4 regions of the Serratia sp. TSA_198.1 genome follow, and region 2 is predicted to be linked to each of the others. Evidence: predicted binding sites of a transcription regulator. Region 2 holds the regulator's gene; each other region holds the start of a gene.

Region 1 (7,919 bases), 550 kb from region 2:
CCTAAAACCAGTATCGGTGAGGTCTTATCGCTGTTATCCATCGTTCATCTCCAAAATGTGAGTATTACTCATGTTTTGTAAATATGATAAACCCTCGTATTATTGTCAAGGCAGTTTTTGGTTCAAAGGACGATGCTGATGAATGACAAGCAAAAAAATCCGCCCGCGTTGCGGCGTAAACCCAGCCAGACGCGGAGCCGCGAGAAGGTGGAGCTGATCCTCGATTGCGCCACCGCGCTGATAGCCCAGCAGGGCAGCGATGCGATGCGAATGAGCGAAGTGGCGCTCAATGCCGGTATTTCCATAGGGGCGCTATACCAGTACTTCCCGGATAAGACCGCTATCGTGCGCGTGTTGGCACAGCGTTATAACGAGGAAGCGCGCGAATGCATTGAGCAGTGTTTAACTCAGGTGCAGGATTTTCCGCAATTGATCGAGGCTTTTAGCTGCCTGATTGACGAATATTATGCCTTGTTTATGGCTGAACCCGTCATGCGGGATATCTGGGCGGCGACGCAGGCCAACAAAACGCTGCGCGAAGAAGAGGTGGCGGAAAGCCGATTGAACGGTGCGTTGCTGGCGGCGGCGATACGGCGTTTGCGGCCACAGGCGGATCCCGTTGCAGTTGAAAATGCCGCTTTTCTGCTGATGCATCTGGGAGAGGCGACGATGCGCCTGGCGGTCAGTACCGGCCCCGATGAGGGCCGCGAACTGGTGGAGAGCTATAAGCAAATGGCGGCGAAGGTGCTGGCAGATGCCTAGAACGTGCTACGGCAGCCTGCGCTGCCATTCTTCGTTCAACAAGGCGTAAATAAACTCGTCGCCCCACTCGCCGTTGAAACGATCGTTTTGCTGCAGGTGCGCCTCTTTGCGCATGCCCAGTCGCTCGACCACGCCGACTGAGCCCTGATTGGCGGCATCGAGCCGGGCAAAGATGCGGTGGCAGCCCACCTCGCCGAACCCGCGATCGAGCACCGCACGCACAGCTTCTGCGGCATAGCCTTTACCGGCGTAGACCGGGTTGAAGATATAACCGATCTCTGCTTGCAATGCCGCGCGGTTGGCCAGTTTCAGCAGCACTTCACCGATCAATTCCCCGCTGTCTTGCAGAGTGACCGCACAATAAAAGATATCGCCATCCTCACTGAAACGCGAAGCCACCGCCTGGGAAAGCTGTTCTTCCAACTGCGTGTCGTTCGGCGTGGGGGCGTACAAATAACGATAAACCTCCGGCAGGCGGTGATAAGCGGCGTAGGCGTTGAGATCGGCAGGGGTAAAGCGGCGGAGCCGCAGGCGTTCGGTGGTCAATGGCAGGCTAATCAACTGCAAGGGTTCATCCTTTTCATCTGGGCGCTTTGGCGCGAAGTGAAGACGCAAGGGTGAATATAGCCGTTAATCGATCATTTTTAACCTGTTAAAGCCGCTTCTCCCCCTGATATTCAGGAGGAGAAGGGATAGAGCAAGCTACCCGGCAACCAACTTACTTAATCGCCATGGCGTCACGCATGGTGTAGAACAGGTCGGTCTGATCGGTCAGGCCCACGATGTTAGCGGCACGCGGGCCGTAGGCGGCAACGCGCAACTGGGTGCCGGTGTGTCCCTGAGAGCCTTCCTCCGAGTTACCGTAGCTGATGGTCATTGGCGCGCCATCTTTGGTGGTCAGCGTTTGCGTCAGGCCTGGCGCTTTGGCATCGACGGCAATAATCTGGCTGGAATGGGCGTGGTCGGCGGTGACAATCACCAGCGTGTTGCCGTCGGCGCGGGCGAAGGCCAGCGCTTTCTGTACCGCTTCATCCAGATCGACCGTCTCGCCGAACTGGCCGCAAGGGTTGGCTTCATGGTCCTGCTTGTCGATCGATGCCCCTTCCACCTGCAAGAAGAAACCGTTCTGCTGGTTTTTCAGCAGATCTATCGCTTTTTCGGTCATCGCCGCCAGCGTTGGGATGTCGGCAGTACGTGCCGGGTTGTTCTCGCAGGTGACCGCCGGTTGGTCGATATTACCGTGATGCGAAGCTTTCGGGCCCTGCCAGCGCACCGGCATATTGCCGGCGGCAAACAACCCCAGCAGCGGTTTTTGCTGATTGGCTACGCTGATGGCATTCAGGCCGTCGAGGTTTTCCACCCACTGATAACCCAGCGCGGTTGCCTGGTCTTTCAATGATTTTCCCTGCCATTCGCCGCTTTTCGCCAGCTGATTAAAGGATTTCGCCCCACCGCCCAGCGAGACGTCGGCACGGGTTTTGAGCAATTGCTCGGTGATCGAGCCGCGGCCGCCATTCTCCAGCGCGTTGGTGGCGCATTTTTCGCTGGTTTCTTCCGGGCCGTAACATTTGCGCGAGGTAACATGCGAGACCTGCGCTGCCGGTGTGGCGTCCTGCAGCTCGGCGGTGGAGACGTTACCGGTGGCTTTGCCCGCCGCCTTGGCGATTTCCAGCAGCGTCGGCTGGTCCTTGCCGTTGACGTCAACTCCCAGCGCGCCGTTATAGGTTTTTACGCCGGTTGACCATGCGGTCGCCGAGGCGGCGGAATCCGTCACGTAATCCGGTTTGTGGGTTTTCTTATCCAGCGAGTAATGGGTGTACTGGCCGGTCAGCGGCAGGGCATCAATGCCTTTAAAATAGCCGCCCGCGCCTTCTGCGTAGTTGCGCGCCGAGGTGATTTCAGAATCGCCCATACCGTCGCCGATCAATAAAATCACGTTCTTAACCGTTTTGTCAGACAGCGAGGCTTTCAGCGCGGCGGTTTGATCGCCGCTCAGACGGCGTGCGCCGCCCGGCTCCACGATGTTACCGCGCGCCGCGCGCTCGGAAAGACCCGCGGTATTGGCCGGTGTTTCATCGGCGAAGGCGGTGGAACAAAGCAGGGCGGATAACACGGCGCCGGCGATCAAAGAAACGGGCTGCAGCATGGGAAAACTCCTTGTCGTAATAATAAAACACAAATAGCATCAGTTTGTTACGCAGGGAGAGTAGTGCAGAGGTGTGACACTTTTATGACGATGCGGGGGGCGAAAATGGGATAGCCGGCGGCTATCCCAGGCAATAAATTAGTCGTTGCGGGCGGGAATATTCAGGCCGCGTTGTACTGCCGGGCGCGCCAAACCGCGCTCCAGCCATTGCCCCACCCGTGGGAAACTGTCGAACTCCACCAGTTCGCGCGCTTCGTAGAAACCGATCAGGTTACGCACCCAGCCCAGCAGTGAAATGTCGGCGATGGTGTAATCCTGGCCCATGATCCACTCGCGGCCTTCGAGGCGGCTTTCCAGCACGCCGAGCAGGCGTTTGGATTCATTTTTATAACGCTCCAGCGGGCGTTTATCTTCGTATTCACGCCCGGCGAAGCGGTGGAAGAAGCCGAGTTGGCCGAACATCGGGCCGACCGCCGCCATCTGGAAAAATACCCATTGGATGGTTTCATAGCGCTGCGCGGGATCCTGTGGCAGGAATTGACCGCTTTTCTCTGCCAGATACAGCAGGATGGCACCGGATTCAAACAGCGCCAGCGGCTTACCGCCTGGGCCATCGGGATCGATAATCGAAGGGATTTTACCGTTAGGGTTCAGCGACAAAAACTCCGGTGTCCAGGTTTCATTCTTGCCGATATCGATCAGGTGCGCTTCATAAGGCAGGCCGATCTCTTCGAGCATAATGGACACTTTTACGCCGTTAGGCGTTGGCAGCGAGTAAAGCTGCAGCCGTTCCGGATGTTGCGCCGGCCACAGTTTGGTGATGGGGAATTGGGTTTGATCGAGCATGAGGAGTCCTCGGGTTGACGGTTTGCCTATTGAGTATTGCACCAAAGCTAACGCGTTGCGGGGTTAAACCGTGAGGTCAAAATGTGCTTTCAGAGCATTCTTGCCGGTGGCGGTGAGTTGCAGCTCGCGGCTATCGAGCCGGCGCTTTATCCAGCCGCGCTCGATAAAGGCGTTAAGTAGCGCTGCGCCAAGTGCGCCGCCAAGGTGAGCCTTGCGTTCGCTCCAGTCCAGGCAGCCGCAGGCGAAGCGCCGCCGTGAGGGCGCAGGCGCGCAGTCGACGCCCAATCGCGCCAGGGCGGTCTGCCCCGCATCGCTCAACCGGTAGTCTTCCTCGCCCACCAGCCAGGCTAACTGATGCAGACGGTCATGCAGTTTTACCGCCACTTCACCGGCCATATGATCGTAGCAGGTGCGGGCGAATTGCAGCGAGGTGGGGGTTGTGCTTTTCACCGTCGGCCGTTCGACGCCGGCCAGCGCCATCAGCGTTTCCAGCACATCGGCCACCGGCTGCCCCGCCAGGCGGAAATAGCGATAGCGCCCCTGTTTGACGCAGGCGATCAACCGTTGTTCCTGCAAGCGCGCCAAATGCCCGCTGGCGGTAGAGGCGGCGACGTCCACCGCGGCGCTGAGTTCGGTGGCGGTATAGGCGCGCCCGTCCATCAGCAGGCACAACATGCGCGCACGGGTACGGTCGGCGATAGCGGCAGTCAGTGCCGCCAGGCGATCTTCGATATCGATGTCATTCATACTTCGAGATTAGGCGAAGTATGGCTGTGCGTCCATCGCTATGATCTGTTCTTCCCCCGGTTCAGTTCGACGGAGTTCATCATGACCCTTTGTCCGTATACCCGTGCAGTGACTGCCGTCACTTCTGACAACCCGCGCGCCGACTATCTGCAGATGGAGCCCATGCAGTTTCAAACGCAATTGCAGAGTTGGGTTGCCGCTTCACCTTTGGCTGTGAGAGAAGCCTTGAACAACCCCGATCTGGGTGTACGTCCGACAGGTGAGCCGATCCCCACTTTTTTGTTGAACACGCCCGCAGAATCCATTTTCGGTGCACTGGTGCGAATGCAAGATGGTGAAGCGCATCCTCAACTTAACGCGGCTATACGGCAGGCATTAGCGGACATCGACGAAACCCAGCTCCAACAAACTGCATTGACTGTGGCGCGAGAAATAGCACCTTGTTTGCCGGATGCTAACCAGATCACCCGTTTTAACTATGCCTTGCCGGTGTGTGTTATCGCTTCACTGCTGGGCGTCGGTGCCGATGAGTGGACTGAACTGGTGGATGAAGTATTGGATTTTTCACGTTGCATTGCGCCTGGCGGGAGCGAACGCCAGAGAGCGTTGGGCATACTTGCTGCGGGGCCCCTTTCGGCGCGGCTTGAAAACCGTCGTGGCCCTTTATGGCTTAGCCTGCAGCGGGCATGCGCTATGCGCGGCATGGGGAATCAGACCGCGTTGTCCAATGCCATTGGGCTGATGTTTCAGGCTTGCGAAGGTACTGCCGGCTTGATCGGACAGGCGCTGTTAATGATGCGCAATCACGATGGGGATGCGCGGGCGCTGATTGAAAAAGTCCTTTCTGATACGCCTCCGATTCAAAATACTCGTCGTTTCGCGTTGCGGGATACGCAGGTAGCAGGCTGCACGGTGCTGGCTGGGCAATGCGTCCTGATATTGCTGTGTGCAGGTGACGAAAGCTTTGCTTTTGGTGATGGCGTGCATCGTTGTCCGGGTGCGAACTGGGCGAAAATCATTGCGCGGTACGGCATTCAACATTTATCCGTATTGGGCGTTGATCCGCAGGCGTTGAACAGTTTCCACTGGCGAGTTTCGCAAAACGCGCGCGTACCTGAATTTTACCTCTGACAGGAACTCTCTATGATTGCCGTTATTTTTGAATTGCAGGCCGCCGACGGGCAGCGTGAAACCTACCTTAAACTGGCGGCAGAGCTAAAGCCGCTGCTGGCGGAGATTGACGGATTTATCTCCATCGAGCGCTTTCAAAGCCTGGCCGATCCGCAACGGTTGCTGTCGCTGTCCTTTTGGCGGGACGAAGAGGCGGTAAAACAGTGGCGCAATCTCGAGCAGCACCGGGCTGCGCAGGCGCGTGGCCGCCATGATGTGCTGGCGCACTACCGCCTGCGGGTGGCTGAGGTGGTGCGCGACTATGGTTTGGAGCAGCGGGATCAAGCGCCGCAGGACAGTTGCGGCTATCACGCAGATTAGTGCAAGGCTGGTTTCGCTGTTGACAGCCCTTCCGGTTTTATTCTATTGATAGTGGATGAACAAAAACCGACTTGTATTCGCGCAGATTATTATCACCATTCTCAGAGTGGTGGGATAGCGCGTCTCTTTCAAGCCAAAACCCGCCAGTAAGGCGGGGCATCTCTCCTCCTGCTGGCCATCACCCAGGAGGACGTCATGGAAAATCACCCCCAGGCTGTTTTACATCTGATGTGCGGCAAAGCCGGTTCAGGCAAGTCGACGTTGGCAAACCGCTTGTCGCAGCAGCCGCAAACACTGTTGATTGTTGAGGACAGCTGGCTGGCGACGTTGTATGAACAACAGATGGCCGGATTGCAGGACTACGTCCGTTATTCGGCCCGGCTACGGCAGGCATTGAGCGAACATATTGTACAACTGCTGCGTAATGGGCTGTCGGTGGTGCTCGATTTTCCGATGAACACGCCGGATCGTCGTCTTTGGGCCAGGCAATTGGCAGACGCCGCCGGTGTTGGTCATTGTCTGCATTTTCTGGACGTCAGCGATGTGCAATGCAAGAGCCGGATAAAACTGAGAAATGAGCAGGGCGATCATCCTTTCGTGCTAAGCGAAGAAACCTTCGATCTGCTTACCCACTACTTTGTTTCCCCTTCAGAGGAAGAGCGGCTGACTGTGGTCAGATATGGCGATCAGGCCTGAGTCAGCCCGTTTGAGGGATGTGGTTTCAAACGCGGTATCGACAGCGACCTCGCTCTGCGGTGCAGAGCGGGTGTTATCTCTTGCGTTAACGGAAAGTTATGCCAGCGCGTTCCAACGCTGTATAAGCCCCAGCAGATGAACCAGACCTATGCAGAGACATATCAACGAACTTATGACGATGAATCTGTGGCTGCGGCCGGTATTGCGCAGCGCAACGGGGCCTGCGATACCACGCAACAAATAGATAAACGTGATGAAGCACAGCGCGGGGCGCAGCAATGGCAGCGGCGCAATAATGCCGGCGCCGGCCAAAGCGTACAGCGCCCAGATAAACAGCACCAGGGCGATACCCGCGGTCGCGATGGCCGGAAATTTCTTGCCGGCTTCGGCAGCGCGGATAAAGCGATCGCCGGCGCCGCACAGGCGATATCCGCGCGGCCCCGCCTTGATCACCCAAACATGCACCAGGGCCGCAATGGCGCTCAGTCCTGCGCCCGTCAGTAATGCCAAATTATAAGGGGTATCCATACTTCTCTTCGCTCCTGGGATAGGACTATTGCGTCAGTTTTTGTGACGCTCCTTGAACACCGTAGTGGCAATCAGGCTGATAGTCAGCATGCCGGTGACATACCAGGCCGGCGCCATAGGATTGCCGCTGACACCCAGCAGCCAGGTGACGACGAGCTGCGCCGACCCACCAAACAGCGTAACGCCGAAAGCATAAATCATTGAGGTGCCGGTAGCGCGGACATGGCGCGGTAGCGCAGAGACGATCAGCATGGTGCTCGACAACATATTGATCCCTAAAGCGCCAATCAGCAAGATGCGAAAGAGGATTGCCAGCCACAGATAGTGTGTGGAGCCCAGGAACCAGAATGTGGGATAAATCAGTATCAGAGCGGCAAAGATAGAGAAAAGCAGCGGCCTTTTGTAGTTTTGTACCCGATCGACATAACGGCCGGCGAAATAAACGGCGACGATTTGCACCACGGAGGCAATGCAGCTGAAGAGATAGGCGGTTGGCGCGGCAATATGATAGGTCTGCATCATATAGGTCGGCATATACAGCAGCACAATATAAACCATCACGGTGCCGGACATAATGATCAGCATCCCCAGCAGCAGATCTTTAAAGTGATTGCGCAGCACATCCCAGACCGGGTTAACCGGTGGGCGTTCTTGATCCGCAACCTCGCCGCTATAGGTTTCTTCCAGGTGTTTACGGATATAC
Region 2 (7,919 bases):
GGCGCTGCGGCCAATCGGCGTGCTAAGGGCATCAATACCGCCGCCAACGCGCGCCAGGGCGATCACGGTTATCACCGGCAAACCGACAGCGGTAATCAGGAAGCCGATTGCTGCGGTCCAGACGTGCTCACCGGACTGTAAGCCGACCATTGGCGGGAAAATAATGTTCCCGGCGCCGACAAATAAGGCAAAGGTCATAAAACCCAGTGCCAGAATATCTTTTGACGTTAAACGATGACTCATACGATGTCGTGTTGCCTGTTCAAATGAAAAAAAGTACCCGATATCGTGGTGACGTAATGCCCCCACCCGGTTGTCGGCTTGCCCTTTCATCGCGAGATCAATAAGAGCAGAAAACGCATAACGTCCGGCGTTTTGCCCTTATTCGAAATTAACCACTCATGATGATGGACAGAGTTTTAGGAGTTATAAATGGAGGTTTAGTCCGACAACGGGGGCTAAGTTAAACGTTTATAGCGTTGAAAGGCAAGTCGTGCGATAAAAACCAGAGCTATCGACCAGATAATCTTTTGCCACCAGTCGATCATATTGGCTATCAATAAATATACACTACATGATTTGTATCATTTTTGAGCGCCGCATTCACAAACCGTGAAACATTTGGCTTGAGACCGCGCGAAAACGCCAATAAACGATCGGTTTTCGCGTGGTCTGAACGGGATCTGCGCGCTTACCAAACCTCTCGGGCAATATTTACCACGCTTTGCAGCTTATTCCACTGCTGCTGTTCGCTCAGGCTATTGCCCTCTTCGGTCGAGGCAAACCCGCACTGGGTGCTGAGGCACAACTGGCGGCGATCGACAAACTGCGCGGCCTCCTCGAGACGCTGTTTCACCTGTTCCGGGTTCTCCAACTCGCCGTTTTTGGTGGTGATCAGGCCGAGCACCACCTGCTGTTTACCGGGTTTGATAAAACGCAGCGGCTCGAAGCCCCCGGAGCGCTCGTTGTCGTATTCCAGGAAGAAAGCGTCGATATTCACCTGGCCGAACAGGATTTCCGCCACCGGCTCGTAACCGCCTTCGGAGATCCAGGTAGAGCGGAAATTACCGCGACACACGTGCAAGCCGATGGTCAGATCGTCCGGCTTGCCGGCGATCGCCGCATTCAGCACGTCGGCGTAGATCTTCGCCAGACGATCCGGATCCTCACCGCGCTCGCGGATCTGCCGCCGTTGATCGTCCGAGCACAGATAAGCCCAGACGGTGTCGTCCAGCTGCAGATAGCGGCAGCCTGCGTCATAAAACGCCTTGATCGCATCACGGTAGGTCTGCGCCAGATCGTCGAAATAGACATTCAGATCCGGGTAAACCCGGTTGTCGATGGCCTTACGCCCGCCGCGAAAGTGCAGCACGCTCGGGCTGGGAATGGTCATTTTCGGTACCGCATCGCCGGCCGTCGCCTTCAGAAAGCGAAAATCCGCCAGCATCGGGTGCTGGGGATTAAAACCCAATTTGCCGACCACCTTGATGCTGCGCGCGCGGGTTTGCACGCCGTTGAACTGGATCCCCTGCTCCGCATCATAACCTTCCACGCCGTCCAGTCCTTCCAGGAAGTCGAAGTGCCACCACGCACGGCGGAATTCGCCGTCCGTCACCACCGCCAAACCGAGGTCTTTCTGTTTTGCCACCGCCAAACGGATCTGCTCGTCTTCAACCGCGCGCAACCGGGCGGCATCGATTTCGCCTTGCTGGAACTGCTGGCGAGCAGTTTTCAGCGCCGCAGGGCGCAACAGGCTGCCGACAACGTCAGCGTGAAAGGCGTGGTTGCAATCGCACATATTATGACTCCCGGTGACAGGCAAAGGATCGGGCCTCTTTGCTTCAATGATTGACAGTGTGAACTATTACGCCGAGTTACTTTGGACATCCAGACGTCTAAATAACCTATTGGGGAGCATCCTGTCACGCCGCTTGTCGGGCGGCAATAGAATAATTTTCATTGGTGTTGAGAGAAATTCATGTTGGGCGCCACTCGGCGCCCGTTGGAGGATTACTTCAGACCCAGCGCCACCCGGGTTTTGCGCAGCGTATCGGGTGGCAGCGGCAGGTAACCGTCATGATTAACCAGCTTTTGCCCGGCATCGGACAGCACGCGATCGAGAAAAGCGGCGGTCAGCGGCTCCAGCGGTTGGTTGGGGGCCTTGTTGATGTAAATATACAGATAGCGCGACAGCGGATAACTGCCGTTGCGCACGTTGGTATCATTGGGGACAACATAATTTTCACCCGATTCCGCCAGCGGTAGCAGACGCACGCCACTGGCGCGAAAACCGATGCTGGCATAGCCAATGCTGTTCAGCGAGCCGGCCACCGCCTGTACCACCGAGGCCGAACCGGGCAGCTCATTGACCCGCGGCATAAAATCGCCGCCGCACAGGGCGCGCAGTTTGAAATAGCCGTAAGTGCCGGAGGCGGAGTTACGCCCGAAACGTTGAAGGTCGCGCTGTTGCCAACTGCCGGTCAACCCCAATTCGCCCCAACGCATCAGCGGTCGGCTTTCGCCGCAGCGCCGGGTAGCGGAGAAAATGCGGTCGAGCTGCTGCAGGTTCAGACCGCGCAACGGATTGTCCTGATGCACCAGCACTACCAGCGCATCCACCGCTACCGGCACGGCCAGCGGCGCATAACCATAACGGTGTTCGAACGCCGACACTTCCGCCGCCTTCATCGGCCTGCTCATTGGCCCAAGCTGCGCTGCGCCCGCCGCCAGTGCGGTAGGCGCGGTTGAAGAACCGGCTGCCTGGATCTGCAAATTGACGTTAGGGTAGTGCTGACTGAAGTCCTGCGCCCACAGCGCCATCAGATTCGCCAGCGTATCGGAGCCGACGCTCGACAGGTTGCCGGACAGCATACCGTCCGGCTGTGCCAGTGCGCCGCGGCTCGCCAGCAGCGCCAGGCACAGCAACAACCATCGGGTAATTCGGATCATGCCAGCCTCTCGCGCGTTAATTTTTCACCGCATTCTCTGATAAAGCTGCAGGAACAATCAACCGGTTAGGCAAGGTAAAGATGAAACGGGTGCCAATCCCCTGCTCGCTGAGGATCTCCAACCGCGCATCGTGGTGGCTGAGCGCATGCTTGACGATCGCCAGCCCCAGCCCGCTGCCGCCGGTCTGGCGTGAACGGGCTTTATCGACGCGGTAGAAACGCTCGGTCAAGCGCGGAATATGTTCGGCGGCGATGCCCGGCCCGTTGTCGCTGACCTGGAACTGCGCGCCGTTTGGAGTCTGTTGCCAGCTCACCTCAATATGGGTGCCTTTCGGCGTGTGATTGACGGCGTTATACACCAGATTCGACACCGCGCTGCGCAGTTGGTCATCGTTGCCGAACACCTTGAGCTGCTCGTTCACCCGGAAGGTAATCTCGTGGTTGCCGCCGCTCAGCGACTGCGCCTCACGCTGCAACACCCGCAACATCAGCGGAATATCGACCCGCTCGTTCATATCGACGTTAGGGGCCGCCTCAATGCGCGACAGCGTCAGCAGCTGTTTGACCAGCCCGTCCATGCGCCGAGTCTGTTCCTGCATGGTACCCAGCGCCTTGCCGCGCAACGAGCCGTCCAGCTCCTCGTCGCTCATCATCTCCAGGTAACCCTGCAATACCGTCAGCGGGGTACGCAATTCATGGCTGACGTTGGCGAAGAAGTTGCGGCGCGCGCCTTCAAGCTGGCGCATTTGGGTGACGTCGCGCGCCACCATCAACAGTTGCCCTTCCGAATAGGGCATCACACGGAACTCGACGTAGTGCTCGTTATTGAGTTGCAGCGTCAGTGGCCGCGTGAATTCCTGCTGTTGCAGATAGTGGCTGAACTCCGGGTAACGCAACAGGTTAAGGATGTGCTGGCCGTTGTCTTCCGGCCAGCGGAATCCCAGCAGATGCTGCGCCAACCCGTTGCACCAGAAGATATTGCCTTCGACGGTGGTCATCACCACCGCATCGGGCAGCGATTCCGCGCCGCTGCGAAAACGTTTGATCAACAGCGCCAGTTCACGACGACGACGACGGTTGCGCTGTTGCATCTGGTACAGGCCGTAAAACAGCGGCTCCCAGCTCCAGCGCCCAGGCGGCGGCGTCATGCTGCGGTCGACCCACAGCCAGTGGGAAAGTTTGAGTTGGTTGTAGAAATTCCAGACCAGCGCCGCCAGCACGGCGGCCAGCAGCAGCCAGGGCAGATAGCCGAAAATCAGCCCCAGCAGCAAGGCAGGTAAACAGAAAAGAGCCAGCTCCAGGGCCAGCCTCTTCCAGGAAAGGCGTTCTAGCACAGCATATTCTCCAGCGCGACGCGATCAGTAACGCGTTGAGAATCGGTAGCCGGTGCCCCGAACGGTTTGAACCATTTTGTCATGACCAGTGGTCTCTAACGCCTTACGGAGCCGGCGGATATGCACGTCAACGGTGCGGTCTTCCACATAAACGTTAGTGCCCCAGACGTGATTAAGCAACTGTTCGCGGCTATAAACACGTTCCGGATGGGTCATAAAGAAATGCAGCAGTTTGAACTCGGTCGGCCCCATATCCAGCGCCTGCTCATTAGCCATTACGCGATGTGAGGAAGGGTCCAGGCTCAGCCCCTGCATTTCAATCACTTCTTCCACCGCCATCGGCGAAATGCGGCGCATTACCGCCTTGATGCGCGCCACCAGCTCCTTCGGCGAGAACGGCTTGGTAATGTAATCGTCCGCTCCCACTTCCAGGCCGCGCACCCGGTCTTCTTCTTCACCGCGTGCGGTCAGCATCATCACCGGAATATCGCGGGTCAGCGCTTCACGCTTCATATGTTTGATAAACTGGATACCGGAACCGCCGGGTAACATCCAGTCGAGCAACACCAAATCAGGGAACGGCTCAGACAGGCGCGTCACGGCGCTGTCATAATCCTCGGCTTCCAACGGTTGGTAACCATTCTGTTCCAACACAAAGCACACCATCTCACGGATCGGCGCTTCGTCTTCCACCACCAGTATGCGTCTTGCCATCGTCAATCCTGCCAATGTGTTAGCGATCACAGTTGATTGCGGGCGCCATTATGCGTCAGTTTTGTGACACTTTTATGAAAAAACCAGCCTGTTATAGCCAGTAAGCATAGCGATTATTTCCAGCTTCAAAGAAAAATCATTCAGTTGTCATAATCATTGCGTCACGACAGGAGAGTCAGCCCCCTTTATAATCACTGCCATTAGCTTATCGCCCCGGGAGTGTCATGCGCCTGATCCACACCTCTGACTGGCATCTTGGCCAGTACTTTTTCACCAAAAGCCGTGCCGCCGAGCACCAGGCTTTTTTGCGCTGGCTGATCGAGCAAATTGAACAGCAACGGGTGGATGCGCTGATCGTCGCCGGGGATCTGTTCGACACCGGGTCGCCGCCGAGTTACGCCCGCGAGCTGTATAACCGCTTCGTGGTGGAGCTGCAGCGTACCGGCTGCCAACTGGTGGTGCTGGGCGGTAACCATGACTCCGTGGCAACCCTGAATGAATCGCGCGAATTGCTTTCTTGCCTGAATACAACGGTGATCGCCAACGCCCAAAGCGACATCGGGCAGCAGATCCTGGTGCTTAACCAGCGCGACGGCCAACCGGGTGCGGTATTGTGCGCCATCCCGTTCCTGCGCCCGCGCGATCTGACGACCAGCCGCGCCGGCGAATCGGGTGCGCAAAAGCAGCAGGCGTTGCAAGAGGCCATCGCGCAACACTATCAACAGCTCTACCAGGCGGCCTGCGCACGCCGCGATGAACTGGGGCTAACCTTGCCGATTGTCGCCACCGGCCACCTGACCACGGTGGGGGTTACCGCCTCCGATTCGGTGCGCGATATTTACATCGGCACGCTGGATGCCTTCCCGGCGCAGGCGTTTCCGCCTGCCGACTACATTGCGTTGGGGCATATTCACCGGGCGCAAAACGTCGCCAAATCCGAGCATATCCGCTACAGCGGTTCGCCTATCCCGCTCAGTTTCGATGAGCTGGGCAAACCCAAGAGCGTGTTTATGGTGGATTTTGCCGATGGCGCCCTGCAACAGGTCACCGCACTGGATATCCCCAGCTTCCAGCCGATGCAACTGATCAAAGGTGATTTGGCGCAAATCGAGCAACAATTGCGGCAGTTCGCCGATTATCAAGGGGAACTGCCGGTATGGCTGGATATCGAAGTGGCCACGCAAGATTACCTCAGCGACATTCAGCGCCGTATTCAACTGCTGGCGGATCAACTGCCGGTGGAGGTGGTATTGCTGCGCCGCAGTAAAGAGCAGCGCCGCCAGGCCCTTGAACAGCAGGACAAGGAAACGCTCAACGAACTGAGCGTCGATGAGGTCTTCGAGCGGCGGCTGGCGCAGGAGACGGAAATCACAGAGCCTCGCCAGCAGCGGATGCGCCAAATGTTCCATCAGGTGGTCGAGGCCGTACGGCACAACGACGAGGAGCCGACCCAATGAAAATCCTGAGCCTGCGGCTGAAGAACCTCAATTCATTGCAGGGCGAGTGGAAGATCGATTTCACCGCTGAGCCTTTTGCCAGCAATGGGCTGTTCGCCATCACCGGGCCAACCGGCGCGGGCAAAACCACCCTGCTGGATGCCATCTGCCTGGCGCTGTACCACCAGACACCGCGCCTTAACGTGACACCGAGCCAAAACGAACTGATGACGCGCCACACCGCCGAGTCGTTGGCGGAGGTCGAATTTGAGGTCAAAGGCATCGGCTACCGCGCCTTCTGGAGCCAACGCCGCGCCAAAAATGCGCCGGACGGCAACCTGCAAGCGCCAAAGGTGGAGCTGGCGCTGCGTGAAGACGGCAAAATCCTGGCGGATAAAGTCCGCGACAAGCTGGATCTGACCGCCGCGATCACCGGGCTGGATTTCGGCCGCTTCACCAAATCGATGATGCTGTCCCAGGGGCAGTTCGCCGCCTTCCTCAATGCCGATGCCAATGACCGGGCCGAACTGCTGGAAGAGCTGACCGGCACCGAGATCTACGGCCAGCTTTCCGAACGGGTTTTCGAGCAGCACAAACAGGCCAAAGCCGATCTGGACGCCTTGCATCAACGCGCCAGCGGCATTGAGCTGCTGAATGACGAACAGCGTCAGCAATTGGAAAGCCAATTAGCTGAGCTGAGCGCGCAGGAAACCGCCCTCAACGGGCAGGCCCGGCAACAGCAACAGGCGCTGAACTGGCTGCAACAGTGGCAGCGAACGCAGCACCAGCAGCAGGAATACCAACGCCAGTTGAGCGTCGTGCAACAGGAGCAGGCCGCGGCCGAACCGCAGTTGCAACAGTTGGCGCGCAGCGAACCGGCGGAGAAACTGCGGCCGCTGCATAACGACCGTCACCGCTGCCGCAGTGAGCAGCAGGCGCTGCAACAGCAGATCGCCCAAATGGCGCAGCAGCAAGAGCATCAGCTTGCGCAGATGGCGCCATTGCAGCAGGCAGTGGAAAAAGCGCGCGTCGAGCAGCAGGCGCAGGCCGAACGCCAGCAGATCCAGCAGCGGCTGATCGACGAGCAGATCGTCCCGCTCGACCACCAGATTGCTCAACTGCAAAAAACGCAGACGGAATTGCAGCAGGCGTGCGACAACGCCGCCCGGCAGTGCCATCAGCAGAAAACGGATCTGGAGCAGTTAAACGTTCAACGCAGCCAATTGACCGCACAGGCCGGGCAACATCAGGAGAAGCTTAACGGTCTTAACGCGGCGTTGATGGCGCAGCAACAGCAGCAAAATGCGCTGGAAGCGCAGTCACCGCTGGCGGCGTTGCGCCAGCGTCAGACCGCGTTGGCCGAGCTGCGCCCCGCACGCCAGCAGCTGTTCACCCTCTCCTCGCTGTTCCGCCAGACCAGCGAGCGGCTTGAACAACAGCGCAAAGAGTTTTCCGCCCGTCAGGCGCAGCTTGGCGAACATGAGCAA
Region 3 (7,919 bases), 2.3 Mb from region 2:
AGGCCCACGTGCGGTGGGCCTGAAGGGCAGGTTAGCGGAACGGCGGTTCGTTGAAGGTGCGCAGCTTGCGCGAATGCAGCTTGTCGCCTTCGGCGCGCAACAGATCTATGGCGCAAATGCCGATCTGAAGGTGTTCCGAGATCGCCCCCTCATAGAAGCGGTTGGCCTGGCCCGGCAGCTTGATCTCGCCGTGCAGCGGCTTGTCGGAAACGCACAGCAGCGTGCCGTAAGGCACCCGGAAGCGGTAGCCCTGCGCCGCGATGGTGGCGCTTTCCATATCCACCGCCACCGCGCGGCTGAGGTTAAAGCGCAGCGCCGAGGCGGAGTAGCGCAGCTCCCAGTTGCGATCGTCCGTGGTCACCACGGTGCCGGTGCGCAGGCGCTGTTTTACCTCTTCGCCCGGCATGCCGCTGACCATTTTGGTGGCATCATACAGCGCGCGCTGCACTTCGGCGATGCTCGGGATCGGGATATCCGGCGGCAGCACCGCGTCCAGCACGTGATCGTCACGCAGGTAGGCGTGGGCCAGCACGTAGTCGCCGATCGACTGGCTTTCGCGCAGCCCGCCGCAGTGGCCAATCATCAGCCAGGCGCTGGGGCGCAGCACCGCCAGATGGTCGCAAATGGTTTTGGCGTTGGACGGGCCGACGCCGATGTTGATCAGCGTAATGCCCTGGCCGTTGCGCGAAATCAGGTGGTAGGCCGGCATCTGGTGGTTTTTCCAGGCCAGATCGGACACCGCCTGTTCCGGCGCGGTGGTTTCCGGCGTGATGTAGATGCCGCCGGCGCTGGACAGCGCAATATAAGGGCTGTCCGGGTTGGCTATCTCGGCGCAGGCCCAGCGGACAAATTCATCCACATAGCGGGTGTAGTTGGTGAACAGCACGAAAGGCTGGAAATGCTCCACCGGGGTGCCGGTATAGTGCCGCAGCCGCGCCAGCGAGAAATCGGCCCGCAGCGCGTCGAAGTGCGACAGCGGGAAGGTGCTGGTGGCGTTGAACAGGCCGTCGGCGGTTTCATCGCCGATTTGCGCCAGCTCGGTGGTGGGGAAATGCTGCGCGAGGCTGGCGCTCATCGAGCGATCCAGCATCAGGTTCGAGCCGTCAATCACATAAGGAAAAGGGATCTCCTGTTGTGAAGGCGCCACTTCGATATGGGCGTCATAGTCGTGCGCCAGCATCGCCAGTTGCTCGGCCAAATAGCTGCGAAACAGCTGCGGGCGGGTAATGGTGGTGGTATAGCGGCCGGTATGGGTAAAACGGCCGAAGGCGCGGGTTTTGCTCTGGCCGGATTTTTGCCCGTCCCAGCTTACGCGCAGCTCTGGATAAACGAACAGCCCAGCGGCGCGGGTTTGTATGTCGGGCACGCTGCCCTGACTGATAAAATCGCCTACCGCCTGGCGCAGCGCGGTAACCGAGGCGTCATACAGCGCTTCCAACTGGTCGATCGCCTGAGCGGGGGTAAGGCCGGTGCCGGATTGGTGACTACTCATTCTCTCTCCTTGGTTCTCCCGTCCCTGCGGCGGGAGGCATGCCGATATACCCTTCATCTTTGACGTTACCTTTGCGTTACGAGCACGCATCCCAGTCACTGGCTTGAGTAAGCTCTTGCTGCCTTGAGGTAACGCCAACTCATTTGGTTATAGCAATTTATCACAACAGGTTAGCTGAAGCTGGGCGCAAAAGCTTGGCCGAAATGGAACCGGGGAAGAAGTAAAGCGCAGCGGCAGGGCTGCCGCTGCGGCGTTGAGATCAGGAGGCCGGCTCGGCCTGTTCCACCTTTAACGAGACCAGGCCGATGCCGCGTTTTTTCGGGGTAAAGCCGCCGCTGGCGCCTTCCTGCGGTTCGGTCGGGGCAGGTGGCGTGATGCTGATGTTTTGCGCGCCGCCGGGGTTGTTGAAGCGCAGTGTGACGGTGGTGTCCTGCTCGCCGAGCGACACGAACTGCTCTTCGTCGCCCACGCGTACCGAGATCGGCGCACCGACGTTTTTGCCGTAGGCACGGGCGCGCAGCACCAGATCGAAGGTCGGCGGCAGCGGGGCGACATAGTCGATGTTAACCGCCGGCGCGAGGTTGGCGTCCGACCAGCGGCCCCAGTCCTCGACGCTGGATACGCCGGTGATGGCCTTCACCTGTTGCGGCATGCCCGGCAGCATAAAGGCGATGGCGTCCGCCTGATATTTAACGGCGGCGTCGTCCACCTTCAGTTTGTTGACGGCGTTCTGGTAGGCGGCAACGCTGTCTGCTGCGGGCTCGGTAAAGCTGACTTTGCCGCGGTAGTTGCCGCCCTTGGCCTGCACGATATGCGGTGGAGCGGCAAGATTGCCGGAGGCCACGCAGGTGTCGGTGCTCAGCGCCAGTTCGGGCGCCCACACCCGGCCAATCTCATAGCATTTATCCACCCAGACAAACTTTTCACCCGCGCCCAGGCCGGCGAGCTGCTTTTTCAGCGGTGTGGAAAGATAGACGTTAAACATGGGTTCGATTTTATTGTCCGTCACCTTGAGGATAAACGGCACCTTAAAGCTGATGCCGGAGAAGGTGAAGCTGTTGCGCTGGGTATCCAGCTGATAGTCGGAAATGCTGTTCGGGAAGCCCCATTGCTTCACCACCGCCGGTTTCCAGCCGTTGATTTTTTCTTCGATATTCAAGAAGACGGTCGCCAGCGTGGGGCTGGACAGGCTGCTGCGGCCGAGGCCGATATAGTTGTCGCCGCCCATCACGTCCAGCACAGTGGCGCCGTTGTCCAGCGTGCTGCGTTTTTCGTTATGCTGCGCGCTTTGCGGCTGCCTGCCGTCGATAATAAAGAACAGGTTGCGGCGTTTTTGTTTGGTCAGAATGTCGTAGGCGGTGTTGTTCATCGCCAGATGATCCGAAGACACCACGATCACGGTGTTTTTGAAGTATTCGGACCCTTTGATTTTGTCGATCAGGGCCGCGATATGCTGCTGGCTACAGGCCACCGCGCTCAGCGAACGGTTCTCTTTGTTCTGCCGGCTATAAGATTTTTTACTGCAGCTCGCAGAGATAAAGCCATCCGGGTGGTGGGTGTCCACGGTCAGCGCAAACAGCGAGAACTTTTTGTTCTGCTGCGACAGCTCGACGAACTTGTCGAAAACCACGTCCAGCACGGTATCGTCGTACCAGCCCCAGTCATTCTTGTAGCCCGGATCGCGGACCTGTTCGCGCAACTCCTTGTAGCCGTAGGCGTGGTCAAAACCGTGCGATCTCAGGAAGGTGTCTTTTCCGGCGAAGGCCAGTTCGGCGCCCTGATAGAAATAATTGTCGTAGCCGGCGGCTTTCAGCACATCGCCCAGGCAGACGTTTTCCGGGTAAAAGGTGGAAACGGCGCTGGAGGCGTTGCCGTCGAACGGGGCGAACAGTGGAATGCCGCACTGCGAAGCCACCATGCCGGCAATGGTATAGCCGGTGCCCGGCAACTGCTGGGTATTGCTGAAATCGATGCCGTTTTCGCGGTGCCGATTCAGCTCGTCGGCGAGATCGGGGAAGATTTCCGGGTCGAAATAGGTACGCTCAAGGCTTTCGGCATAGATGTACACCAGGTTCGGCGCTTTACCTTGCAGGCTCTTTTTCGGCGCTTTGTAGTAGGTGTAAAAATCGGCGGTGTCGCCGGTAATCTGGCTTCTGAGCAGCAGCGAAATATCCTGAAAAGCCGGAGTGGTGCCGACGGAAAACAGCGCCAGCAGCACGGCGAGCACGCTGTAAACCACGCTGCTGCTTTTCGCTTTGTGCCGCACCAGGCTCCAGGCCAGCACGGCGAAAATCAGCGCCAGCACCGCCAACAGGCCGATAAACGGCAGCACGTACTTGCTGACGCCGGCCCCTTTCATGCTGCTGGTGAGGGTGTAGATCACCGCGTCGGTGATGCCGTCGCCGGTAAAATAGTTACTGGCGATCAGAATAACGTTGAGGATCAGATAGCTGCCCAGCAGGATCAGCAAAATGGAAAGCCACCAGCGGTTGGCGGCGGCCTTGTTCCGGTAGATCAAAATTGAGGCTAAAAAAAGTGCAAACGAGACTAATGCTGAAACCATCCACCGTACCCTGTCTGATTAAAAAGAAAATCTTAACTGTCCTGGCAAAGGCTGCCGATCCTGCCGCAGCGCGAAAGAGGAAGGGTATAGCGCATTGAACGCGCCAGGGTCAATGCGCGTTTGCACAGCCGGGTGGCCGCCAGGCGTGAATGAACAATTTTGTGACAATATTGTGACCCTAGTCACTACTGAGAGGCGTGGGTCGCTGAAATATTGCTCACCGGGCATTTGGCTCTACCATTAATGAATGGCGCTGATTGCAGACCGGCGAGGCGCATTAACCTGTTCAGGAGAAAACATGCAGAGCATTTCCGCCACCGTACTCGATGATTTGGCACCGCAGGGCGTGCTGCGCGCGGCGATCAATTTAGGTAATCCGGTGCTGGCGCAATGGGGGCCGGATGGGGAACCGCAAGGCGTGTCGGTCACGCTGGCCGGCGCGCTGGCGCATGAGCTGGGCGTGGCGCTGGAGTTGGTGACCTATGATGCGGCGGGCAAAGTTTTTGCCGCGTTGGAAACCGCCGCCTGGGATGTCGCCTTTATGGCCATCGAGCCGGTGCGGGCGGAGCAAATCGCCTTCAGTGCGCCTTACGTCATTATTGAAGGCACCTATCTGGTGGCGCAGGAGGCGCCTTATCGACAGGTTGCCGAGCTCGACAGGCCTGGCATACGCATTGCGGTGGGGCAGGGTGCGGCCTATGACCTGTATCTGTCGCGCACCTTAAAGCAGGCGCAGCTGGTGCGCGCGGAAACCTCGCCTGCCGCGATCACCTTATTCTTCGAACAGGGATTGGACGCCGCTGCGGGCGTGCGTCAACCGCTGCTTGCCGCCGCTGCGGCGAACCCGGGCTACCGGGTGCTGGATGGGCATTTTACCGCGATTCACCAGGCGATGGCGGTGCCGCGCGGTAAAGAGCAGGGGGCGGCGTATGTGCGCTGTTTTGTGGAAAGATGCAAAGCCAGCGGGTTGGTGCAGCAGGCGCTGAAACGCAGCGGGCAGGGCGATGTGACGGTGGCCCCTGCGGCGTGAGGCGGTTGGCAACGGGTTTTTGTGGTTCAAGGGTAGGGGCGCTGCATAGAGCGCCCCCGCGGATAACCTTTAATGCAGTTCCACGGCGTATTGCTCCACCGGGGTGATTTTCTTGATCAGCTTATTGTCGAACAGGAATTGTTCGTAAGCCTGGTAGCGCGCGCTGTCCAGCCTGGCCGGATCGGTGGCGAACAGCGGCAAGCTCGCCTGCCATGCCTGCTTGTTCAGTTCAGTGTTCAGCTCCGGGTGGGTTTTGGCGAAGGCCAGCCAGGTTTCCTGCGGGTGAGCCTGCAGGTAATCGTTGCCTTTTTTCAGCGCGGCGAGGAATTTCCTGATCTTCGGCTCGGCTACCGCGTCGCGGTTGGCGACGATGATCAGTTCGTCATAGGCCGGCACGCCGTAGTCCTCGACGTTGAACACTACCGGATTTTTCCCCTGCAGTTTCAGCTCCAGCGCTTCAATGTTGCGATAGCCGCCGATCACCGCATCGACCTGGCCCGCCAGCAGGGCACTGGTCAGTTGGAAATTGACGTTAATCAGCTTCATGTCGTTCGGGTCGATATGCGCATGTTTGGCCATGGTTGCCAGCGTGGCCTGCTCGATGCCGCTGACGGAATAGCCGATTTTTTTGCCCTTGAGAGCCGCCGGCGAGGTGATGCTTTTATCCAGCGTCATCAGGGTATTGAGCGGCGAGTTAATCAGGGTGCCCACGCGCACCAGCGGCAGGCCCTGATCGGCGAAGAAGTGCAATTGCGGCTGATAGGTGATGGCGAGGTCGGCCTGTTTTGCCGCCACCAGGCGCGGCGGCAGCGCCGGATCGGAAGGGGGGATAATCTTGACCTCGAGACCTTCGGCCTTGAAGGCGCCGATTTGCTCGGCCACCATGATGGGCGCGTGGTCGGGATTGATATACCAGTCGAGCACCAGCGTCAGTTTTTCGGCGGCGGCAGCGTTGCCGGCCAGAGCGGCGCTGAGCATCAGCCCGCAGAAGGTTCGCTTGATCATTTCTTACCCCAGTCGTTAAAAAGTTATCAGTCGTTTTCCGGCGCCCAGTCGATCAGGCGCAGCAGCAGCGCATCCACCGTCATCCACAGCAAGACGGTCATCAGCACCAGAATAAACAGCGCGGCAAAGCAGACGTCGGTCTGCATGCGCGCGTTGGCGTTCAGCATCACGTAGCCCAACCCTTCCGCCGAGCCGACCCATTCGCCGATAATCGCGCCGATGGGCGCGACGGCGGCGGCCATGCGCAACCCGGAACCAAAGGCCGGCAGCGCAGCCATCAGCCGCACATGGCGCAGTTGCGCCCAGGGGGAAGCGCCCATGGTGCGGGCCAGATCGAGATAATCGTTATTGACCCGGCGCAGCCCATCAAAAAACGCGGAGGTGACCGGGAAGAAGATCACCAGTACCGCCATCGCCACTTTGGCGCTCATGCCGAAGCCGAACCACAGCACCAGCAGCGGCGCCAGCGCAAACACCGGTATCGCCTGGCTGGTCAGCACCAGCGGCATCAGCCAGCGTTGCAGACGGGGCGAATAGATCATGCACAGCGCCAGTGCTGCGCCGAGCAGCACCCCAATCCCCAGCCCGCAGGCAATCTCCGAAGCGGTGATCAGCGTGTGATAAGCGAGATAGGCGCGCCCGCTCCACAGCGCCTGCGCCACCGCAGAGGGCGAAGGCAGCAAAAAGGCGGGAATATCGCCCAACGTGATGAGCCACCACAGCAGCAGTAAACCGGCGAACACCGTCAGGCTGCGGCGTACCCGCGACAGGCGGTTTTCAATGAGCGACTTCATTCGGCGGCCCTCATCAGTTGCTGCAACAGCTCGCCCTGGCTTTTCAGCAGATGGGGATCGTCCGGCGCGCGCGGCGGCAGGCCGCTGATGACATGCGTATCGTCAATGCCGGCAGGGTAGCGGGAGAGCACCAGCAGGCGATGGCTCAGGCGGCAGGCCTCCATCGGATCATGGGTAATCAGCAGCACGGTATGCTGCGCCAACAGCTCGGCCGCCAGGGTTTGGATCATGGCGCGGGTAATGGCGTCCAGCGCCGAGAAGGGTTCGTCCATCAGTACAATCGGCTGGCGTTCATACAGCGTGCGCGCGATGGCGGCGCGCTGGCGCATGCCGCCGGACAACGCCGAGGGCAAGGCTTTGGCGTAACCGCTCAGCCCCACGCGCTCGAGAAGATGCCCGGCCCATTCCCGGTCGGTTTTTTCACCGCGCAACCGCGCACCGAGGCTGATATTTTCGGCGACGGTCAGCCACGGATAGAGCAGGTCTTTTTGCCCCATATAGACGATGCGCCCGGCTATCGGCAGGCCATCGCTGCCGGTCACTTCGCCGGCGGTGGGCAGCATCAGCCCGGCGATAATTTTCAGCAGGCTGGTTTTGCCCGCGCCGCTGGCACCGAGCAAGGCGACAACGCTGCCGCCGGCGATATCAAAACTCAGCCGATCGAAAATCACCTGCCGGCCAAAACGCAGGCTGAGATCCCGCACCTGAATACCGGGCGGCGCGATGCGGTCACTCATGAGGCGTTCAACCCCATCTGCCAGAAGGCGGACTCCAGCCGGGTGGCGGTGGTGAAAATCTCTGCAAGTTCGGCAAAGCGGCTTTCTGCGCCACGTTGCTGGCCCACACGCTCCAGCAGATCGAGGGCCGCCTGCACGCCGGCCAGATAGTTTTTATCGCCATAGTTGCGGATCCACGAGGCGTAAGGATTGCCCTCCATCACCGTCGCCGGGTCGTCAAGCAGGCGCAGGCCAATCTCGGCATAGCCTGCGACGCAGGGCATCAGCGCCGCCAGCAGATCCAGCGCGTCGCCGGAGT
Region 4 (7,919 bases), on a different contig from region 2:
ACCGATAAACGCGGTGACCTTGTTCTTGGCAATATCCAGCGTGATGTTTTTCAGCGCATGGAATTTGCCATAGTAGAAGTTCAGATCGCGTACCTGAATTTTGCTGCTGGAAGCGTCAGTAACCATACTCATCAAGACTTCTCTCTTTTCATCAGCGCCGCCACGGCAGCGCTCAAAATTTTATGAATGCTTCTGCTTGGCGAAAACCACACGCGCCAGGATATTCAGTAACAGTACACACAGGGTAATCAACAGCACCCCGGCCCAGGCCAGCTGTTGCCATTCGGCGAACGGGCTCATGGCGAATTTGAAAATGGTGACCGGCAGGTTGGCGATCGGCTGCATCAGGTCGGTGCTCCAGAACTGATTCGACAGCGAGGTAAACAGCAACGGTGCGGTTTCCCCGGCGATACGCGCAATGGCCAGCAACACGCCGGTGATAATGCCGGAGATCGAGGCTTTCAGCGTGATGGCAGAAATCATGCGCCATTTCGGCGTACCCAGCGCGTAAGCCGCCTCACGCAGCGTATCCGGCACCAGCTTCAACATGTTTTCAGTGGTACGGATAACGATCGGTACCTGCAACAAAGCCAGCGCGATGATCCCGGCCCAGCCGGAGAAGTGTTCCATCTTCGCCACCACAATGGTGTAGACGAACAGGCCCACGACTATCGACGGCGCCGACAGCAAAATATCGTTAATAAAGCGGATGACTTCCGCCAACCAGGATTTACGGCCGTACTCCGCCAGGTAAATGCCGGCCATGATGCCCAGCGGCGTACCGAACACGGTGGCCCACAGGATCAACAAGCCGCTACCGGCGATGGCGTTCGCCAGGCCACCGCCTGCGGTGTTCGGCGGCGGCGTCATTTCGGTGAACAACGCCAGCGACATGCCATCGATGCCTTTGGTCACGGTGGAGAACAGGATCCACACCAACCAGAACAGGCCGAATACCATGGTCGCCATCGACAAGAACAGCGCCAGTCGGTTTTTCTGGCGGCGCCAGGCCTGCATTTTGCGGCGGCTTTCTAACAGCGCCATGTCGTTTTGCATTTCCATAGTCGCCACGTTAGCGCCCCTCTTTCTTGGCCAGACGCATGATCATCAACTTCGACAGCGCCAGGACGATAAAGGTGATAACAAACAGAATCAGGCCCAGCTCCATCAACGCTGCGGTGTGCACGCCCGATTCCGCTTCGGCGAATTCGTTGGCCAGCGCAGAGGTAATACTGTTACCCGGCATATACAGTGAAGCGCTGTCGAGCTGGTAGGTGTTACCGATGATGAAGGTCACCGCCATGGTTTCCCCCAGCGCGCGGCCCAATCCCAGCATCACGCCGCCAATCACGCCATTCTTGGTAAACGGCAGCACGATACGCCACATCACCTCCCAGGTGGTGCAGCCGATGCCATAGGCCGACTCTTTCATCATCACCGGGGTCTGTTCGAACACGTCGCGCATGACGGCGGCGATGTAAGGAATAATCATGATCGCCAGGATCACCCCGGCTGCCAGAATACCGATACCGAACGCCGGGCCGGAAAACAGCTCGCCGACAATAGGAATGCCGGACAGCACGTCGCCAACCGGAGTCTGGAAATATTCAGCAAACAGCGGCGCAAACACGAACAGGCCCCACATGCCGTAAACGATACTCGGGATTGCCGCCAGCAACTCAATAGCGATGCCCAGTGGGCGTCTCAGCCAGTTTGGCGCCAGCTCGGTCAGGAACAGCGCGATACCGAAGCTCACGGGTACGGCAATAATCAGGGCAATCAACGACGTGACAACGGTACCGTAAATCGGAACCAGCGCACCGAACTGCTCGGCAGGCGCGTCCCATTCTTTGGTCCACAAGAAGGCGAAGCCGAATTTCTGCATGCTCGGCCAGGAGGCGAAAATCAGCGAAACAATAATGCCGCCCAGCAACAATAGGGTAATCAGCGCCGCCAGTTTGACCAGCGCGCTGAAGATGACATCACCATTTTTACTCGGTGCTTTAATGGTCGGCTTATACTCAGCCATAGATCACTCTCTGTTTTAACCCTGGCGAGCTCAATGGGTGAGCCCTGCAAAATAGGCTGGAGCGCGGTGAACCCGCGCCCCTGCGTTCTTTAGTACAGTGCTTTACCGGAACTGTCTTTTACGTTGGTTTTCCATGCTGCACGCACCTGCTCAACCACTTCGTTAGGCAGAGAGGCGTAATCCAGATCGTTGGCCTGCTTGGCGCCGGTTTTGTACGCCCAGTCAAAGAACTTCAGCACTTCTGCGCCCTGAGCCGGGTTTTTCTGCTCTTTGTGCACCAGGATGAAGGTGGTGGAGGTGATTGGCCATGCGCCATCGCCTTTCTGGTTAGTCAGGTCCTGAGCGAAAGTTTTGCTCCAGTCCACGCCTTTAGCGGCGGCGCTGAAGCTCTCTTCGGTTGGGCTGACCGGCTTGCCGTCGGCAGAAATCAGCTTGGTGTAAGCCAGGTTGTTTTGCTTGGCGTAAGCGTACTCAACGTAGCCGATAGAGCCTGGCAGACGCTGTACGAACGCGGCGATGCCGTCGTTGCCTTTGCCGCCCAGACCGGTTGGCCAGTTAACGGTAGAGCCTGCGCCGATTTTCTCTTTCCACTGCGCGTTGGCTTTAGACAGGTAGCTGGTGAACACGAAAGAGGTGCCTGAACCGTCAGCGCGGCGTACCACGGCGATATTCTGATCCGGCAGCTTGACGCCCGGGTTCAGCTTGGTGATTGCCGGGTCATTCCATTTCTTCACGTTGCCCAGGTAGATGTCACCCAGCGTTTTACCGTCCAGGGTCAATTCACCGGATTTGATACCCGGGATGTTTACGGCCAGCACTACGCCGCCGATCACGGTAGGGAATTGGAACAGGCCATCGGCCGCCAGTTTGTCGTCAGACAACGGGGCATCAGAAGCACCAAAGTCAACGGTGTTGGCGATGATTTGCTTCACGCCGCCAGAGGATCCGATCCCCTGATAGTTAACCTTGTTGCCGGTTTCTTTCTGATAAGAATCTGCCCACTTGGCATACACCGGAGCGGGGAATGTCGCACCTGCACCGGTCAGGCTGGCAGCAGCGAACGCGGACACGGCGGTCAGGGAGAAAGTCGCTGCCACAATACTGGCGACGGTGGTACGCATCAGTTTCATAATCCCTCCTAATGGGATATTCAAAAATCGACTTCAAGTCGTTTTCATCAGAGTAAGTATTGCTGCAGGAGGGAAAATAGGACAGTTTGGTGACAGTAAAATGTACGAAATATGACAGTTATATTACAAGACACCAAGAGTGCAATTAACATATTGATTAGGCTATTATTTAACCTGAAACATTCTGTTATACCTTGCCCAGGAAAAGGGACTTCATATGAAAAAAATACTTATATTGTCAACGGTTAGCCTTGGTTTGCTGGCTATGGCCAACGCCACGGCGGCGGATGGATTACAGCGCAGCAAGCAATCGAGCGGCAGTACCGATAACATCCTTCTTTGGAGCCATTACGACCAAGGCTACATCATTTCCAATTATGAGCTTGGAGATTTAGACGGCTTCAAAGAACAATTAAGGCTTCAGGAACAGGCCATCAAGAAACTGCAAGACAAGCTGAGCAATATGGAAAGCGAGAACCGAAATCAAAACAGCGAGATCGACAATCTGAAACGTAAGTTACAAGGGCAAGACAATGCCCAAAGCGAAATCAGCGATCTGAAACGCTCGGTACAAGACCTGAATAACAAAATTAAATGATAAAAAAGCCGGCGCTCAGGCCGGCTTTTCAAACATAACAGCAGCTGATTACTCTACCGTGACGGACTTCGCCAGATTACGCGGCTGGTCAACGTCGGTGCCTTTGATCAGCGCCACGTGATAGGACAGCAGCTGCAACGGCACGGTATAGAAGATCGGCGCCACGATTTCTTCCACGTGCGGCAATGGAATGATGGTCATCCCTTCGCTGCTGACGAAACCGGCGTCCTGATCGGCGAACACGTACAGCTGGCCGCCGCGCGCGCGCACTTCTTCGATGTTGGACTTTAGTTTTTCCAGCAGTTCGTTGTTCGGCGCCACCACGATGACCGGCATATCGGCGTCGATCAACGCCAGCGGGCCATGTTTCAGCTCACCCGCCGCATAGGCTTCCGCATGAATGTAGGAGATCTCTTTCAGCTTCAGTGCGCCTTCCATAGCGATCGGGTACTGATCGCCACGGCCAAGGAACAGCGCGTGATGCTTGTCGGAGAAACCTTCCGCCAGCGCTTCAATATTTTTGTCCAGCGACAGCATCTGTTCGATACGCGCCGGCAGCGCCTGCAGAGCGTGCACGATTTCATGCTCAACGCTTTCCACCATGCCTTTCAGACGACCCAAACGCGCCACCAGCATCAGCAATACCGCAAGCTGTGTGGTGAAGGCTTTGGTAGAAGCTACGCCGATTTCAGTACCGGCTTTGGTCATCAGCGCCAAATCGGACTCACGCACCAGCGAAGAACCGGCCACGTTACACACCGCCAGGGAACCGAGGTAACCCAGCTCTTTAGACAGGCGCAACGCCGCCAGGGTATCGGCGGTTTCACCGGACTGCGACAGCGTGATGATCAGGCTGCCCGGGCGCACGGCAGATTTGCGGTAGCGGAATTCCGAGGCGATCTCGACGTCGCACGGCACGCCGGCCAGCGCTTCGAACCAATAACGCGCCACCATACCGGAGTGGTAGGAGGTGCCGCAGGCGATGATTTGCACGTGCTGCACTTTAGCCAGCAATTCATCGGCGCGCGGACCCAGCTCGCTCAGGTTGATTTGGCCATGGCTGAAACGCCCTTCCAGGGTGTTTTTCAGCGCCAGCGGCTGTTCGTAGATCTCTTTTTGCATGTAGTGACGGTAAGCGCCTTTGTCACCGGCGTCATACTGCACTTTGGATTCGATCTCAGGACGCTCGATGGCGTTCCCCTGTTTGTCGAAAATGCTGACGGTGCGGCGGGTCACCTCCACCACGTCGCCTTCTTCCAGGAAGATAAAGCGGCGAGTTACCGGCAACAGAGCCAGCTGATCGGAAGCGATAAAGTTTTCGCCCACGCCGCGGCCGATAACCAACGGGCTACCGGAGCGCGCAGCCACCAGCACGCTAGGATCGCGGCTGTCCATGACCACGGTGCCGTAGGCGCCGCGTAATTGTGGGATCACGCGCTGCACCACTTCCAGCAGCGTACCGCCCTGGCGCTGTTCCCAATGCACCAGGTGTGCAATCACCTCGGTGTCGGTCTCAGAGCTGAAGTGATAACCGCGCTCGATCAGCAATTCACGCAGCGGTTCGTGGTTTTCGATGATGCCGTTATGCACCACGGTGATGTAATCAGAAACATGCGGGTGCGCATTCGCTTCGGTAGGTTCACCGTGCGTTGCCCAGCGGGTGTGAGCAATACCGGTGCCACCATGCAGTTCGTGTTGTTCTGCGGCTTCGGTCAGTTTATTGACTTTGCCTACGCGGCGTAAACGGCTTACGTTGCCTTCGGCATCAACCACCGCCAGACCGGCGGAGTCGTAACCGCGGTACTCAAGACGGCGTAACCCTTCCAACAGAATTTCTGCAATATCACGTTGCGCTACTGCGCCTACAATTCCACACATCAGTTGTATTCCTAATTAAACGCCTTTCGGGGCGCTTTCGATGCCTTGACCTGATTTTGCCGGTTTTTACCGTGCGTCCCCGAGCCTGTAGAGAATGGGGATTATTATGTTTTGTATTGGGCTCGTTACCTGAGCCCAACGCAAAACACACTATCTTCTTACGCCTATTTCTTTTTCACCGGCCGCTGCCAACCCTGGATATGCACCTGCTTGACGCGGCTCAGCACCAGTTCATTTTCAGCGATATCGCGAGTGACCGTGGTGCCGGCGGCAATGGTAGAACCTTTGCCAACGGAAACCGGCGCCACCAGCTGCGTGTCTGAACCGACAAACACGCCGTCGCCAATAATGGTTTTATGCTTATTGGCGCCATCATAGTTACAGGTAATGGTGCCGGCGCCGATATTCACATCATCGCCAATTTCAGCGTCGCCCAGGTAGCTCAGATGGCCCGCTTTGGAACCTTTGCCCAGACGCGCTTTTTTTATCTCCACGAAGTTGCCGACGTGAGCGCCTTCTGCCAACTCTGCGCCCGGGCGTAAACGGGCAAATGGCCCCACGGTACAAGCAGATTCCAGCACCGCATCTTCCAACACGCTGTACGGGCTGATTTCGCAGTCATCGCCGATCACGCAGTTTTTCAGTACACAGCCGGCACCGATCTTCACCCGGTCCCCCAGCGTTACCGATCCTTCGATGATGACATTAGCATCAATAGAGATATCGCGACCGTGCACAAGTTCCCCGCGCAGGTCAAAGCGTGCCGGATCCAGCAGCATTACGCCGGCCAGCAGTAATTTTTCAGATTGTTCTGCCTGATAGATACGCTCAAGCCGCGACAGCTGCAGGCGGTTATTCACGCCTTCCACTTCGCTCAGGCGTGACGGGTGCACCGCTTCAATTTTCTTACCGTCGGCATGGGCCAGCGCAATAATATCCGTGATGTAGAATTCACCCTGCGCATTGTCGTTGTTCAACATCCCCAACCAGCGCTTCAGATCGCGCCCGTTAGCGACCAAAATGCCGGTATTGATTTCAGTAATCTGGCGCTGAGCTTCGCTGGCATCCTTATGCTCAACGATACCCACTACATCGTCGTTCTCACGCACGATGCGGCCGTAACCGCTTGGGTCAGCCAGCTTTACCGTCAGCAGGCCAATACCGCCCTGCGGCTTCGCCGCCAGCAGGCGCGTGAGCGTATCGACGGAGATCAGCGGCACGTCACCGTACAGCATCAGGACGTCTTCATCATCGGCAAAATGCGGCGCAGCCTGCTGCATGGCATGGCCGGTACCCAGTTGCTCGGCCTGCAACACCCAGTTCAACGCTTCATCGGTCAGGGTACTTTTCAGCAAGTCACCGCCGTGGCCATACACCAGATGGACGTTTTTCGCGCCCAGTTTCATCGCGGCATCAATGACGTGCTGCACCATCGGCTTGCCGGCCAACGGATGTAACACCTTGGGAAGATCGGAATACATGCGTGTTCCCTTGCCCGCGGCGAGGATCACCACACTCATTGCGCTGTTCGACATAAGCAACCTGATAACTCCATTTTGATGGACGAAAGTAGAACCCTTTGGTGACAATATTACTACATATTTCTCTGCACGAACCGGGCATAAGCCATGTGGCACTAGGCGTTCCGCAGCTCAGCCTGACATCCCGTTATGCAGGGTATAATTGTCGGCAATCGGAGACATTTTTAGCCTGTACCGGGTGTTATACATCACAATCCCCGCCGGGTAGAAACGCTTATTTTAAAGCAAAAAAAAAGCGACCCTATAGGTCGCTTTCTTAATTTTAGCTGCGTTATGCACGCGCCAAAATATTACATCGATCTTCTGGTAAGCTCGATAACGCGCAGTTTCGCGATCGCTTTCGCCAGTTCTGCAGATGCCTGAGCATAGTCGACATCGCCATGAGAGCTGCTGATATGCTCTTCAGCTTTACGCTTAGCTTCCAGCGCTCTCGCTTCGTCGAGGTCCGTTCCACGGATAGCAGTGTCAGCCAGCACGGTTACCACGCTCGGTTGTACCTCAAGGATACCACCGGACAGGTAGATGAACTCTTCTTCACCGTGTTGTTTAACAATACGCACCATGCCAGGCTTGATGGCAGTCAGCAGCGGCGCATGGCCAGGGAAAATCCCCAGTTCGCCTTCGCTACCTGTCACCTGGATCTTTTGCACCAGGCCGGAAAACATATGTTTTTCCGCGCTGACTACATCCAGATGGTAAGTCATAGCCATATCACCCTCCTCTCAAGACGTTACAGTTTCTTG

The links. The regulator PhoB, encoded in region 2, activates phosphate uptake and scavenging genes when phosphate is short. The targets are predictions, from matches to a motif close to CTGTCATAAAACTGNCNNAT.
Region 1: the regulator PhoB is predicted to act here: its motif matches at 2,980-2,999, upstream of phoA (alkaline phosphatase).
Region 3: the regulator PhoB is predicted to act here: its motif matches at 4,215-4,234, upstream of opgB (phosphatidylglycerol--membrane-oligosaccharide glycerophosphotransferase).
Region 4: the regulator PhoB is predicted to act here: its motif matches at 3,236-3,255, upstream of pstS (phosphate ABC transporter substrate-binding protein PstS).

Annotation. Positions count from the first base shown of each region.
Region 1 covers NZ_JBQZFP010000001.1:1,734,603-1,742,521, reverse strand. The annotation lists gene ACUTSW_RS08290 (NmrA family NAD(P)-binding protein) at 1-41, opposite strand, end outside; gene ACUTSW_RS08285 (TetR/AcrR family transcriptional regulator) at 139-762, shown strand; gene ACUTSW_RS08280 (GNAT family N-acetyltransferase) at 769-1,329, opposite strand; gene phoA (alkaline phosphatase) at 1,481-2,908, opposite strand; gene ACUTSW_RS08270 (glutathione S-transferase N-terminal domain-containing protein) at 3,047-3,754, opposite strand; gene ACUTSW_RS08265 (ArsR/SmtB family transcription factor) at 3,818-4,501, opposite strand; gene ACUTSW_RS08260 (cytochrome P450) at 4,583-5,632, shown strand; gene ACUTSW_RS08255 (antibiotic biosynthesis monooxygenase family protein) at 5,645-5,992, shown strand; gene ACUTSW_RS08250 (AAA family ATPase) at 6,188-6,688, shown strand; gene ACUTSW_RS08245 (hypothetical protein) at 6,785-7,216, opposite strand; gene ACUTSW_RS08240 (MFS transporter) at 7,250-7,919, opposite strand, start outside.
Region 2 covers NZ_JBQZFP010000001.1:2,281,448-2,289,366, forward strand. The annotation lists gene brnQ (branched-chain amino acid transport system II carrier protein) at 1-243, opposite strand, end outside; gene ACUTSW_RS10975 (cobalamin-independent methionine synthase II family protein) at 692-1,798, opposite strand; gene ACUTSW_RS10980 (PstS family phosphate ABC transporter substrate-binding protein) at 2,011-2,949, opposite strand; gene phoR (phosphate regulon sensor histidine kinase PhoR) at 2,966-4,282, opposite strand; gene phoB (phosphate response regulator transcription factor PhoB) at 4,307-4,996, opposite strand; gene sbcD (exonuclease subunit SbcD) at 5,221-6,453, shown strand; gene sbcC (exonuclease subunit SbcC) at 6,450-7,919, shown strand, end outside.
Region 3 covers NZ_JBQZFP010000001.1:7,303-15,221, forward strand. The annotation lists gene ACUTSW_RS00050 (AMP nucleosidase) at 32-1,492, opposite strand; gene opgB (phosphatidylglycerol--membrane-oligosaccharide glycerophosphotransferase) at 1,752-4,055, opposite strand; gene ACUTSW_RS00060 (ABC transporter substrate-binding protein) at 4,354-5,085, shown strand; gene ACUTSW_RS00065 (ABC transporter substrate-binding protein) at 5,155-6,090, opposite strand; gene ACUTSW_RS00070 (ABC transporter permease) at 6,117-6,884, opposite strand; gene ACUTSW_RS00075 (ABC transporter ATP-binding protein) at 6,881-7,621, opposite strand; gene tenA (thiaminase II) at 7,618-7,919, opposite strand, start outside.
Region 4 covers NZ_JBQZFP010000005.1:287,549-295,467, forward strand. The annotation lists gene pstB (phosphate ABC transporter ATP-binding protein PstB) at 1-126, opposite strand, end outside; gene pstA (phosphate ABC transporter permease PstA) at 181-1,071, opposite strand; gene pstC (phosphate ABC transporter permease PstC) at 1,073-2,029, opposite strand; gene pstS (phosphate ABC transporter substrate-binding protein PstS) at 2,119-3,159, opposite strand; gene ACUTSW_RS20055 (hypothetical protein) at 3,377-3,757, shown strand; gene glmS (glutamine--fructose-6-phosphate transaminase (isomerizing)) at 3,806-5,635, opposite strand; gene glmU (bifunctional UDP-N-acetylglucosamine diphosphorylase/glucosamine-1-phosphate N-acetyltransferase GlmU) at 5,800-7,170, opposite strand; gene ACUTSW_RS20070 (F0F1 ATP synthase subunit epsilon) at 7,467-7,886, opposite strand; gene atpD (F0F1 ATP synthase subunit beta) at 7,907-7,919, opposite strand, start outside.